3 regions of the Actinacidiphila yeochonensis CN732 genome follow, and region 1 is predicted to be linked to each of the others. Evidence: predicted binding sites of a transcription regulator. Region 1 holds the regulator's gene; each other region holds the start of a gene.
What was found. Region 1 encodes HrcA, which represses chaperone genes, less so after heat shock. Its sites were predicted from a motif close to TTNGCACTCNGNNNNNCNGAGTGCNAA; they were not measured.
Positions count from the first base shown of each region.

Region 2: groES (co-chaperone GroES) is a predicted target of HrcA. The motif match lies at 1,853-1,879, and genes of this name have one in related genera.
Region 3: groL (chaperonin GroEL) is a predicted target of HrcA. The motif match lies at 1,303-1,329, and genes of this name have one in related genera.

Region 1 is NZ_JQNR01000003.1:834,454-837,727, reverse strand. It holds gene BS72_RS05115 (MBL fold metallo-hydrolase) at 1-434, opposite strand, end outside; gene hrcA (heat-inducible transcriptional repressor HrcA) at 727-1,743, shown strand; gene dnaJ (molecular chaperone DnaJ) at 1,744-2,877, shown strand; gene BS72_RS05100 (nitronate monooxygenase) at 2,966-3,274, shown strand, end outside.
Region 2 is NZ_JQNR01000005.1:1,979,177-1,982,450, reverse strand. It holds gene groL (chaperonin GroEL) at 1-1,241, opposite strand, end outside; gene groES (co-chaperone GroES) at 1,396-1,704, opposite strand; gene BS72_RS20410 (THUMP-like domain-containing protein) at 2,010-3,209, shown strand.
Region 3 is NZ_JQNR01000005.1:320,113-323,386, reverse strand. It holds gene BS72_RS13500 (ubiquitin-like small modifier protein 1) at 1-214, shown strand, start outside; gene BS72_RS13495 (cold-shock protein) at 695-898, shown strand; gene groL (chaperonin GroEL) at 1,449-3,071, shown strand.

The sequences.
Region 1 (3,274 bases):
GTGGTCGGCGGCGCGAGCAGCAGCGCCGCCACGGCCTCGGCCGCCTCGGCGGGGTCGGTGCCCAGCTCGACCGCCTCCGCCCGCAGCGCCTCGGCCTCGCGGGCCAGGCGGGCACCCAGGCCGCGCGCCGCGTACACCTCGGCGCCCTCGAAGGCGGCCGAGCCCAGGACGTGGTCGACGTGCCCGTGGGTGAGCACCACATGGGTCACCGACCTGCCGCCGGTGAGGTCGGCCACCTGGGAGCGCAGCTCCGCGCCCTCGCGCAGGGTGGAGCCGGTGTCCACCAGCAGCACCCCGTCGGCGCCCACCACCAGCCCGATCGTCACGTCCAGGTGCGGCAGCCGCCGCCGGGCCACGCCGGGCCCCAGCTGCTCCCACACCGAGCCGTCGCCCTCGGGCTGTCCCGTGTCCGCCGCGTTCTCCGAGTCCCGCACAAGGGCGACGCTATCGCCGTGGCCCCGCCGCCGCCCGCCGCGCCCCTGTCCGGGCCCGCCGGAGGCGCCGCCCGGCGGGCCCGGACAGCGGGCGCCCCGCATCGCGCCGCCCCGCCGCTTAACGGTCGTTCCGGTGCGTACCGCCCGAACCGGTCGCCCGGACGGCGCCGTGTCGCTGCCGCTCTTGCCGAGCCCTTGTGCCATCGCCGTACACTGGCTGCGGGATTGCTGGCACTCGAAACAGCGGAGTGCCAGGTCGGACGGCCTGAGAGGCCCGGGCAGGAGGTGCGCGATGCTGAGCGAACGCAGACTCGAAGTCCTGCGCGCCATCGTCCAGGACTACGTCGGCACCGAGGAGCCGGTGGGCTCCAAGGCGCTGACCGAACGGCACCACCTGGGTGTCTCGCCGGCCACCGTCCGCAACGACATGGCGGTGCTGGAGGAGGAGGGCTACATCGCCCAGCCGCACACCAGCGCCGGGCGCATCCCCACCGACAAGGGCTACCGGCTGTTCGTGGACCGGCTGGCCGGGGTGAAGCCGCTGTCGGGCGCCGAGCGCCGGGCCATCCAGAACTTCCTGGACGGCGCCGCCGACCTCGACGACGTGGTGGCCCGCACCGTCCGCCTGCTCGCGCAGCTGACCCGGCAGGTCGCCGTGGTGCAGTACCCGTCGCTGACCCGGTCGTCGGTGCGGCATGTGGAACTCCTCACACTCTCCCCCTACCGGATGATGCTGGTGCTGATCACCGACACCGGCCGGGTGGAGCAGCGGTTCATCGACAGCCCCGTCGCCGTCGGCGAGATCCTCCTCGCGGATCTGCGGGCCCGCCTCAACAGCCGGGTCGTCGGCCTGCGCTTCGCCGACGTACCCTCGGCGGTCCAGGACCTCACCGAGAGCTTCGACGCGGACGACCGGCCCGCCGTGGCCGTCGTCCTGGCGACGCTGCTGGAGAACCTGGTGGAGGAGAAGGAGGAGCGGATCATGCTCGGCGGCGCCGCCAACCTGACCCGCTTCCACCACGACTTCCCGATGACGATCCGGCCGGTGCTCGAAGCACTGGAGGAGCAGATGGTGCTCCTGAAACTGCTCGGCGAGGCCACGGACTCGGCGATGACGGTCCGGATCGGTCACGAGAACTTTCACGAGGGCCTCAATTCCACCTCCGTGGTGGCGGTCGGCTACGGTTCGGGCGACGAGGCCGTCGCCAAGCTAGGCGTGGTCGGACCGACCCGCATGGACTACCCCGGAACGATGGGAGCGGTACGCGCAGTGGCACGTTACGTCGGACAGATCCTGGCGGAGTCGTAGGTGGCCACGGACTACTACGCCGTGCTCGGCGTGCGCCGCGACGCGGGCCCGGACGAGATCAAGAAGGCGTTCCGCCGCCTCGCCCGCGAGCTGCACCCGGACGTCAACCCGGACCCGAAGACCCAGGAGCGGTTCAAGGAGATCAACGCCGCTTACGAGGTGCTCTCCGACCCGCAGAAGAAGAAGGTCTACGACCTCGGCGGCGATCCGCTGTCGGCCAACGGCGGAGCCGGAGCGGGCTTCGGCGGCGCGGGCTTCGGCAACTTCAGCGACATCATGGACGCCTTCTTCGGGCAGTCCTCGCAGCGCGGCCCGCGCTCGCGCACCCGGCGCGGGCAGGACGCGATGATCCGGCTGGAGGTCGAGCTCAACGAGGCGGCCTTCGGCACCACCAAGGACATCCAGGTCGACACCGCGGTGACCTGCGGCACCTGCAACGGCGAGGGGGCCGCCCCCGGCACCTCCGCGCAGACCTGCGACATGTGCCGCGGCCGGGGCGAGGTCTCCCAGGTGACCCGCTCCTTCCTCGGCCAGGTCATGACCTCGCGGCCGTGCCCGCAGTGCCAGGGCTTCGGCACCGTGGTGCCCACCCCGTGCCCGGAGTGCGCCGGGGACGGCCGGGTCCGCTCCCGCCGCACCCTCACGGTCAAGATCCCCGCCGGCGTCGACAACGGCACCCGCATCCAGCTGGCCGGCGAGGGCGAGGTCGGCCCCGGCGGCGGCCCGGCCGGCGACCTGTACGTCGAGATCCGGGAGCTGCCGCACCAGGTCTTCCAGCGGCGCGGCGACGACCTGCACTGCACGGTCACCATCCCGATGACCGCGGCGGCGCTCGGCACCAAGTGCCCGCTGGAGACGCTCGACGGGCTGGAGGAGATCGACATCCGGCCCGGCACCCAGTCCGGCCAGTCGGTACCGCTGCACCAGCGCGGCATCACCCACCTGCGCGGCGGGGGCCGCGGCGACCTCATCGTGCACGTCGAGGTGGTCACGCCCAACAAGCTCGACGCCGAGCAGGAGGACCTGCTGCGGCGGCTGGCCCAGCTGCGCGGCGAGGAGCGGCCGACCGGCCAGTTCGCCCCCGGCCAGCAGGGGCTGTTCTCCCGCCTGAAGGACGCGTTCAACGGGCGCTGACCCGATGCCGCCCGCCCCCGCCTCGCCTCCGGGACCGTCCGGGCCCGGAGGCGAGGGGCCGGCGATCGACGCGTGACACGATGAACGCATGAACGTGTCCTCCGATCTCTCCGCGTACTCGGCGTTGTCGGCGTTCTCGGCGTACCCGATCGTCCAGGCGCCGATGGCCGGCGGCGGGTCCAACCCGAGGCTGGCCGCGGCGGTCTCGGCCGCCGGCGGCCTGGGGTTCCTGGCGGCCGGCTACAAGACGTCCGAGGCCATGTACGAGGAGATCCGGCAGGTGCGCGACGCCACGGCGCGGCCCTTCGGGGTGAACCTGTTCATGCCGCAGCCGGCCACCTGCGACCCCTCGGCCGTCGCGGTGTACGCCGAGCAGCTCCACGGGGAGACCGCCTGG
Region 2 (3,274 bases), on a different contig from region 1:
CCGGAGACGATGCCCTCCTCGACGGCCGCGCGGGTCGCGGAGATCGCGTCCTCCAGGCGGTGCTTCTTCTCCTTCAGCTCCACCTCGGTGGCGGCGCCGACCCGGATCACGCACACGCCGCCGGCCAGCTTCGCGAGGCGCTCCTGGAGCTTCTCGCGGTCCCAGTCGGAGTCGGTGGTGGCGATCTCGGCCTTGATCTGGCCGACGCGGCCCTCGATCTCGGCCTTGTCGCCGGCACCGTCGACGATGGTGGTGTCGTCCTTGGTGACGGTGATGCGGCGGGCGGTGCCCAGCAGGTCCAGACCGGCCTGCTCCAGCTTGAGGCCGACCTCCTCGGCGATGACGGTCGCGCCGGTCAGCGTGGCGATGTCGCCCAGCATGGCCTTGCGGCGGTCACCGAAGCCGGGGGCCTTCACCGCGACGGCGTTGAAGGTGCCGCGGATCTTGTTGACGACCAGGGTCGACAGCGCCTCGCCGTCGACGTCCTCGGCGATGACCAGCAGCGGCTTGGAGCTGTTGGCCTGGATGATCTTCTCCAGCAGCGGCAGCAGCTCCTGGATGGAGGAGATCTTGCCCTGGTGGATCAGCACGTACGGGTCGTCGAGGACGGCCTCCATACGCTCCTGGTCGGTGACGAAGTACGGCGACAGGTAGCCCTTGTCGAAGGCCATGCCCTCGGTGAAGTCCAGCTCCAGGCCGAAGGTGTTGGACTCCTCGACGGTGATGACACCGTCCTTGCCGACCTTGTCCATCGCCTCGGCGATGAGCTCGCCGACCTGCTGGTCCTGCGCGGACAGCGCGGCGACGGCGGCGATGTCGTCCTTGCCCTCGATGGCGCGGGCGCTGGCGAGGAGGTCCTCGGAGACGGCCTTGACGGCCGCGTCGATGCCCTTCTTCAGGGAGGCCGGGGAGGCACCCGCGGCCACGTTGCGCAGGCCCTCGCGGACCAGCGCCTGGGCCAGCACGGTGGCGGTGGTGGTGCCGTCGCCCGCGATGTCGTTGGTCTTGGTCGCCACCTCCTTCACCAGCTGCGCGCCCAGGTTCTCGTACGGGTCCTCGAGCTCCACCTCGCGGGCGATGGTCACGCCGTCGTTGGTGATGGTCGGGGCGCCGAACTTCTTGTCGATGACCACGTTGCGGCCCTTGGGACCGATGGTCACCTTCACGGTGTCGGCGAGCTTGTTGACGCCGCGCTCAAGGGCGCGACGGGCGTCCTCGTCGAACTTCAGGATCTTGGCCATGCCTGCGAACTACCTCGTCTGCTCGTCGTCTTCGCTGTCTTCGACGTCTGCTCGTCAGTCTCGTCAGTCGTCAAACGAAACCGCCCCGGAGCCCGGCCGGAGAAGGGCACGGAGATTCCGGGGCGGGATCACGGCTGCGCTGTGGAGCCGGGACTTACTTCTCGACGATCGCGAGGACGTCGCGCGCCGAGAGGACGAGGTACTCCTCGCCGTTGTACTTCACCTCGGTGCCGCCGTACTTGCTGTAGAGCACGACGTCGCCGACGGAGACGTCGAGCGGCAGGCGCTTGCCGTCCTCGAAGCGGCCCGGGCCCACGGCCAGGACGACGCCCTCCTGGGGCTTCTCCTTGGCGGTGTCCGGGATGACCAGGCCGGAGGCCGTGGTCTGCTCGGCGTCGAGCGGCTGGACCACGATGCGGTCCTCAAGCGGCTTGATGGCAACCTTGGTGCTGGCGGTCGTCACGATCCGACCTCCCCCTTCAAAGGGCTCACGGGAGTGTCTGTATGGGTCGGCGACCTGGTAGGCCCGTCGTCGCGGGTGCCGGACCTGCCCGTCGCTGAGTGTCTGGCACTCGGCGCGGCCGAGTGCCAGAACCGAGACTAGGACGCGCTTAGCACTCGGTCAAGCTGAGTGCCAATGCGGCATCCCAAGGTGTGTCGCGCCGGAGCGGCCCGGAACGGCACGGGAACGCCCCCGGAACGGCCTACGGGGGAACGCCGAGGCGAGGGCCGGCGGCCGGGGGGCGGGCGACCCCGCACAATGTGCGGGTGACACCTGAGGACCTCGCAGCGCTGGCCGGGCCGGCCGGGCAGGAGCTGCTCGCTGAACTGCGCGACCACGATCCGGCCGACGAGCTGGCCACGGCCACCCGGTTGCGGCGGCGGTACGACGCCCCGCTGGTGTCGGCCGCGCTGGGGCAGGCGCGGCTGCGGCAGCGGGCGGCGGCGAAGTTCGCGCCGGAGGACGCGGCGCGGATGTACTTCACGCCGGCCGGCGTCGAGCAGGCCACCCGCGCGACGGTGGCGGCGTACCGGGCGCGGCGGTTCCGGGAGCTGGGGGTGCGGCGGGTGGCGGACCTGTGCTCGGGGATCGGCGGCGACGTCATGGCGCTGGCCCGGGCCGGCATCGAGGTGCTGGCCGTGGACCGGGACCCGCTGACGTGCGCGGTGGCGGCGGCGAACGTCGCGGCACTGGGCCTGTCGGAGCTGGTGGAGGTGCGCTGCGCGGACGTCACGGAGGTCGATCCGGCCGGGCGGGAGGGGTGCGACGCGGTCTTCGTCGACCCGGCGCGGCGGACCGGGCGGGGCCGCACCTTCGACCCCGAGGCGTACTCGCCGCCGCTGTCGTGGGCGGTGGGCGCGGCACGGGCGGTGCCGTTCGCGGCGGTGAAGGCGGCGCCGGGCATCCCGCACGAGGCGGTGCCGGAGGAGGCCGAGGCGGAGTGGGTCTCGGACCGGGGCGACGTCAAGGAGGCCGCCCTGTGGTTCGGCACCGGCCCGGGCACGGTGCGGGCCACGCTGCTGCCGGGCGGTGCCTCGCTGACCGGGGCGGGGCCGCCGCCCGAGGCGCTGGTCCGGCCGGTGGGGCGGTACCTGTACGAGCCGGACGGCGCGGTGGTGCGCGCCCACCTGGTGGCGGCGGTCGCAGAGGAGCTGGGCGGCGGCCTGGTCGACCCGACGATCGCCTACGTGACGGCGGACGCGGCGCGTCCGACGCCGTACGCGGCCGGATACGAGATCACCGACGTGCTGCCGTTCAACCTCAAGCGGCTCAAGGCGCTGCTGCGGGAGCGCGGGGTGGGCCGGCTGACGGTGAAGAAGCGCGGCTCTGCGGTGGAGCCGGAGGAGGTGCGGCGCCGGGTGCGGCCGCAGGGGCCGAACGAGGCGGTGGTCTTCCTGACCCGGGTCGCGGGGGCGCCGTCGATGCTGGTCGGGGCACCGCTGCGGGACGGCGGCAGCGCCGGCTGACCGGCCTCGACGCCCCGGCGCCTCAGCCCGCGGGCTCGGGTGCCGACCGTCCTGCCGACCTGCCG
Region 3 (3,274 bases), on a different contig from region 1:
GCCCGCCGAGGGCGCCACGCTGGCCGAGGTCATCGACTCGCTGGAGCGCGACCACAACGGCATCTCCGCCCGTGTCCTGGACGACGCGGGCAAGCTGCGCCGCTTCGTGAACGTCTACGTCAACGACGACGACGTCCGCTTCTCCGACGGGCTGGCCACGGTCGTCCCCGACGGTGCGAGCGTCTCGATCATTCCCGCCGTCGCGGGCGGCTGAAACCACCGGCGGCCACGCGCCGTCCGTGTCCGCCGCCGGCGGCGGGTGTTTCCGCCGGCAGCGGCCACCATCGCCCCGTTCACCCCTTCGGGTGGACGGGGCGTCCCGCTGTCCGGGCGGTAGTTGAAGAGTTGTACAGTTGCCGGAAGTAAACCCTGGTCCTTGCGGAAGACGACTGCGGCGATTTATCGCCAAATTCATCGGTGAATTATCCCGATGCGTCCCGTTTGCCCTGTCCGGGATGCCCCGCATTATCGATGTTTCTCGGTGCATTTCCGATCGGTCGCGCCGAGAATTCTCGTCCATTTGACCTGTTGCAGTGGGCATCCGTGCAGATACATTCAGCCGCGGTCGACGCGTTCCGGCGCACGCCCCCCGGGGTTCCCTCCCTCATCGGGTCGGGAATCCAGGACGGGTGAGGTCTGACCCGGGCCCGTGAAGTGCGGGGCCGCGACAGGGCCAGCAATAGGGGAGTTAGGAATGGCTCAGGGCACCGTCAAGTGGTTCAACGCGGAGAAGGGGTACGGCTTCATCGCGGTCGACGGTGGTGCGGATGTCTTCGTCCACTACAGCGCGATCCAGATGGACGGGTACCGCACCCTCGAAGAAGGCCAGCGGGTCGAGTTCGAGATCTCGCAGGGTCAGAAGGGGCCGCAGGCGGACATGGTCCGTCTGGCTGTCTGACCTCCCGGCGCGTTCGGCCACCGACGCGACCTGTAGCACCAGCACCACGGGAGCCGCACCCCGCCGCGGGGGTGCGGCTCCCTCGCGTTCTCCCCGCGTTCTCCCTCGTGTTCCCCTCGCGATCCCCTCGCGATCCCCTCGTGTCGCCACCGCGGGGCGCTGAGACGGGCCCTGACGGGCCGCCGACGGTCCCCTGTCCGGCTCCTGGCCGCCTCCTGCCCGCCCTCCTGACCGGCCCCTCCCGACCGCCCGTGGCCGACTCCCGGTCTGCCGCCGTGGGGCTTCCGGCCGGCCGCCCGGAAGGGGGCTGAGGTCCGGCGGGAGCCGCCCGGCGGGCGGGCGCGAGGTGGCCGGTGCGGGGGGAGGCGCTTGCACTCGCAGGGGGTGAGTGCTAATCATTGGCGTTAGCACTCTACGAGTGAGAGTGACAGGAGGACCGGGCCGGTGAGGCTCGTGCGGGAGCCGGGAAGAGACCGGAGCCCCGCGGCCGTCCGTCGCGGGCGCCGCCTGGTCCGAGCGCAACCGACAAGTCCGCGGAGGGCACTTCACCATGGCCAAGATCATCGCGTTCGACGAGGAGGCACGGCGCGGCCTTGAGCGCGGGATGAACCAGCTCGCCGACGCCGTCAAGGTCACTCTCGGCCCGAAGGGCCGCAACGTCGTCCTCGAAAAGAAGTGGGGCGCCCCCACGATCACCAACGATGGTGTCTCCATCGCCAAGGAGATCGAGCTGGAGGACCCCTACGAGAAGATCGGCGCCGAGCTGGTCAAGGAGGTCGCGAAGAAGACGGACGACGTCGCCGGTGACGGCACGACGACCGCGACCGTCCTCGCCCAGGCCCTGGTCAAGGAGGGCCTGCGGAACGTCGCCGCCGGCGCCAACCCGATGGCCCTCAAGCGCGGCATCGAGAAGGCCGTCGAGGCCGTCTCCGCCGCCCTGCTGGAGCAGGCCAAGGACGTCGAGACGAAGGAGCAGATCGCCTCCACCGCCTCGATCTCCGCCGCTGACACCCAGATCGGCGAGCTGATCGCCGAGGCCATGGACAAGGTCGGCAAGGAAGGCGTCATCACCGTCGAGGAGTCGCAGACCTTCGGCCTGGAGCTCGAGCTCACCGAGGGCATGCGCTTCGACAAGGGCTTCATCTCCGCCTACTTCGCCACCGACCTGGAGCGGATGGAGGCGTCGCTCGACGACCCGTACATCCTGATCGTCAACTCCAAGGTCTCCGCGGTGAAGGACCTCCTCCCGCTGCTGGAGAAGGTCATGCAGTCCGGCAAGCCGCTGCTGATCATCGCCGAGGACGTCGAGGGCGAGGCCCTGTCGACCCTGGTGGTCAACAAGATCCGCGGCACCTTCAAGTCCGTCGCCGTCAAGGCCCCGGGCTTCGGTGACCGCCGCAAGGCCATGCTCGGCGACATCGCCATCCTCACCGGCGGCACGGTCATCTCCGAGGAGGTCGGCCTCAAGCTGGAGAACGCGGGGCTGGACCTGCTGGGCCGCGCCCGCAAGGTCGTCATCACCAAGGACGAGACCACCATCGTGGACGGCTCGGGCGACGCCGACCAGGTGGCCGGCCGGGTCAACCAGATCCGTGCCGAGATCGAGAACAGCGACTCGGACTACGACCGCGAGAAGCTCCAGGAGCGCCTGGCGAAGCTGGCCGGCGGCGTGGCCGTCATCAAGGCCGGTGCCGCCACCGAGGTCGAGCTCAAGGAGCGCAAGCACCGCATCGAGGACGCGGTGCGCAACGCCAAGGCCGCCGTGGAGGAGGGCATCGTCGCCGGTGGCGGCGTGGCCCTGCTGCAGGCCTCCGCGGTCTTCGACAAGCTGGAGCTCCAGGGTGACGAGGCGACCGGCGCGTCGGCCGTCAAGCTCGCCCTTGAGGCACCGCTGAAGCAGATCGCCGTCAACGCCGGCCTTGAGGGCGGTGTCGTGGTGGAGAAGGTGCGCAACCTGACCCCGGGCCACGGCCTGAACGCCGCGACCGGCGAGTACGTCGACCTGATCGCCGAGGGCATCATCGACCCGGCGAAGGTGACGCGCTCCGCGCTGCAGAACGCGGCCTCCATCGCCGCGCTCTTCCTCACCACCGAGGCCGTCATCGCCGACAAGCCGGAGAAGGCCGCCGCGGCCGCTCCGGGCGGCATGCCCGGCGGTGACATGGACTTCTGAGCCCCGGCTCAGCGTCCGGGCCCCTCGGGCCCTCCGCGCACGACCGACGGCGCCGCCCTCCCCGCTGGGGGAGGGCGGCGCCGCCGTCTTGTCCGCCGGGCCGTGGCGGCCGTCGTGGGGGTCGCGGCCGTCGGCCGCGGGCGTCCTGGGCGCGCCGGACGTGCTGGACGTCGCGCCGGACGTGCCGTACGCGCTGGACGCGC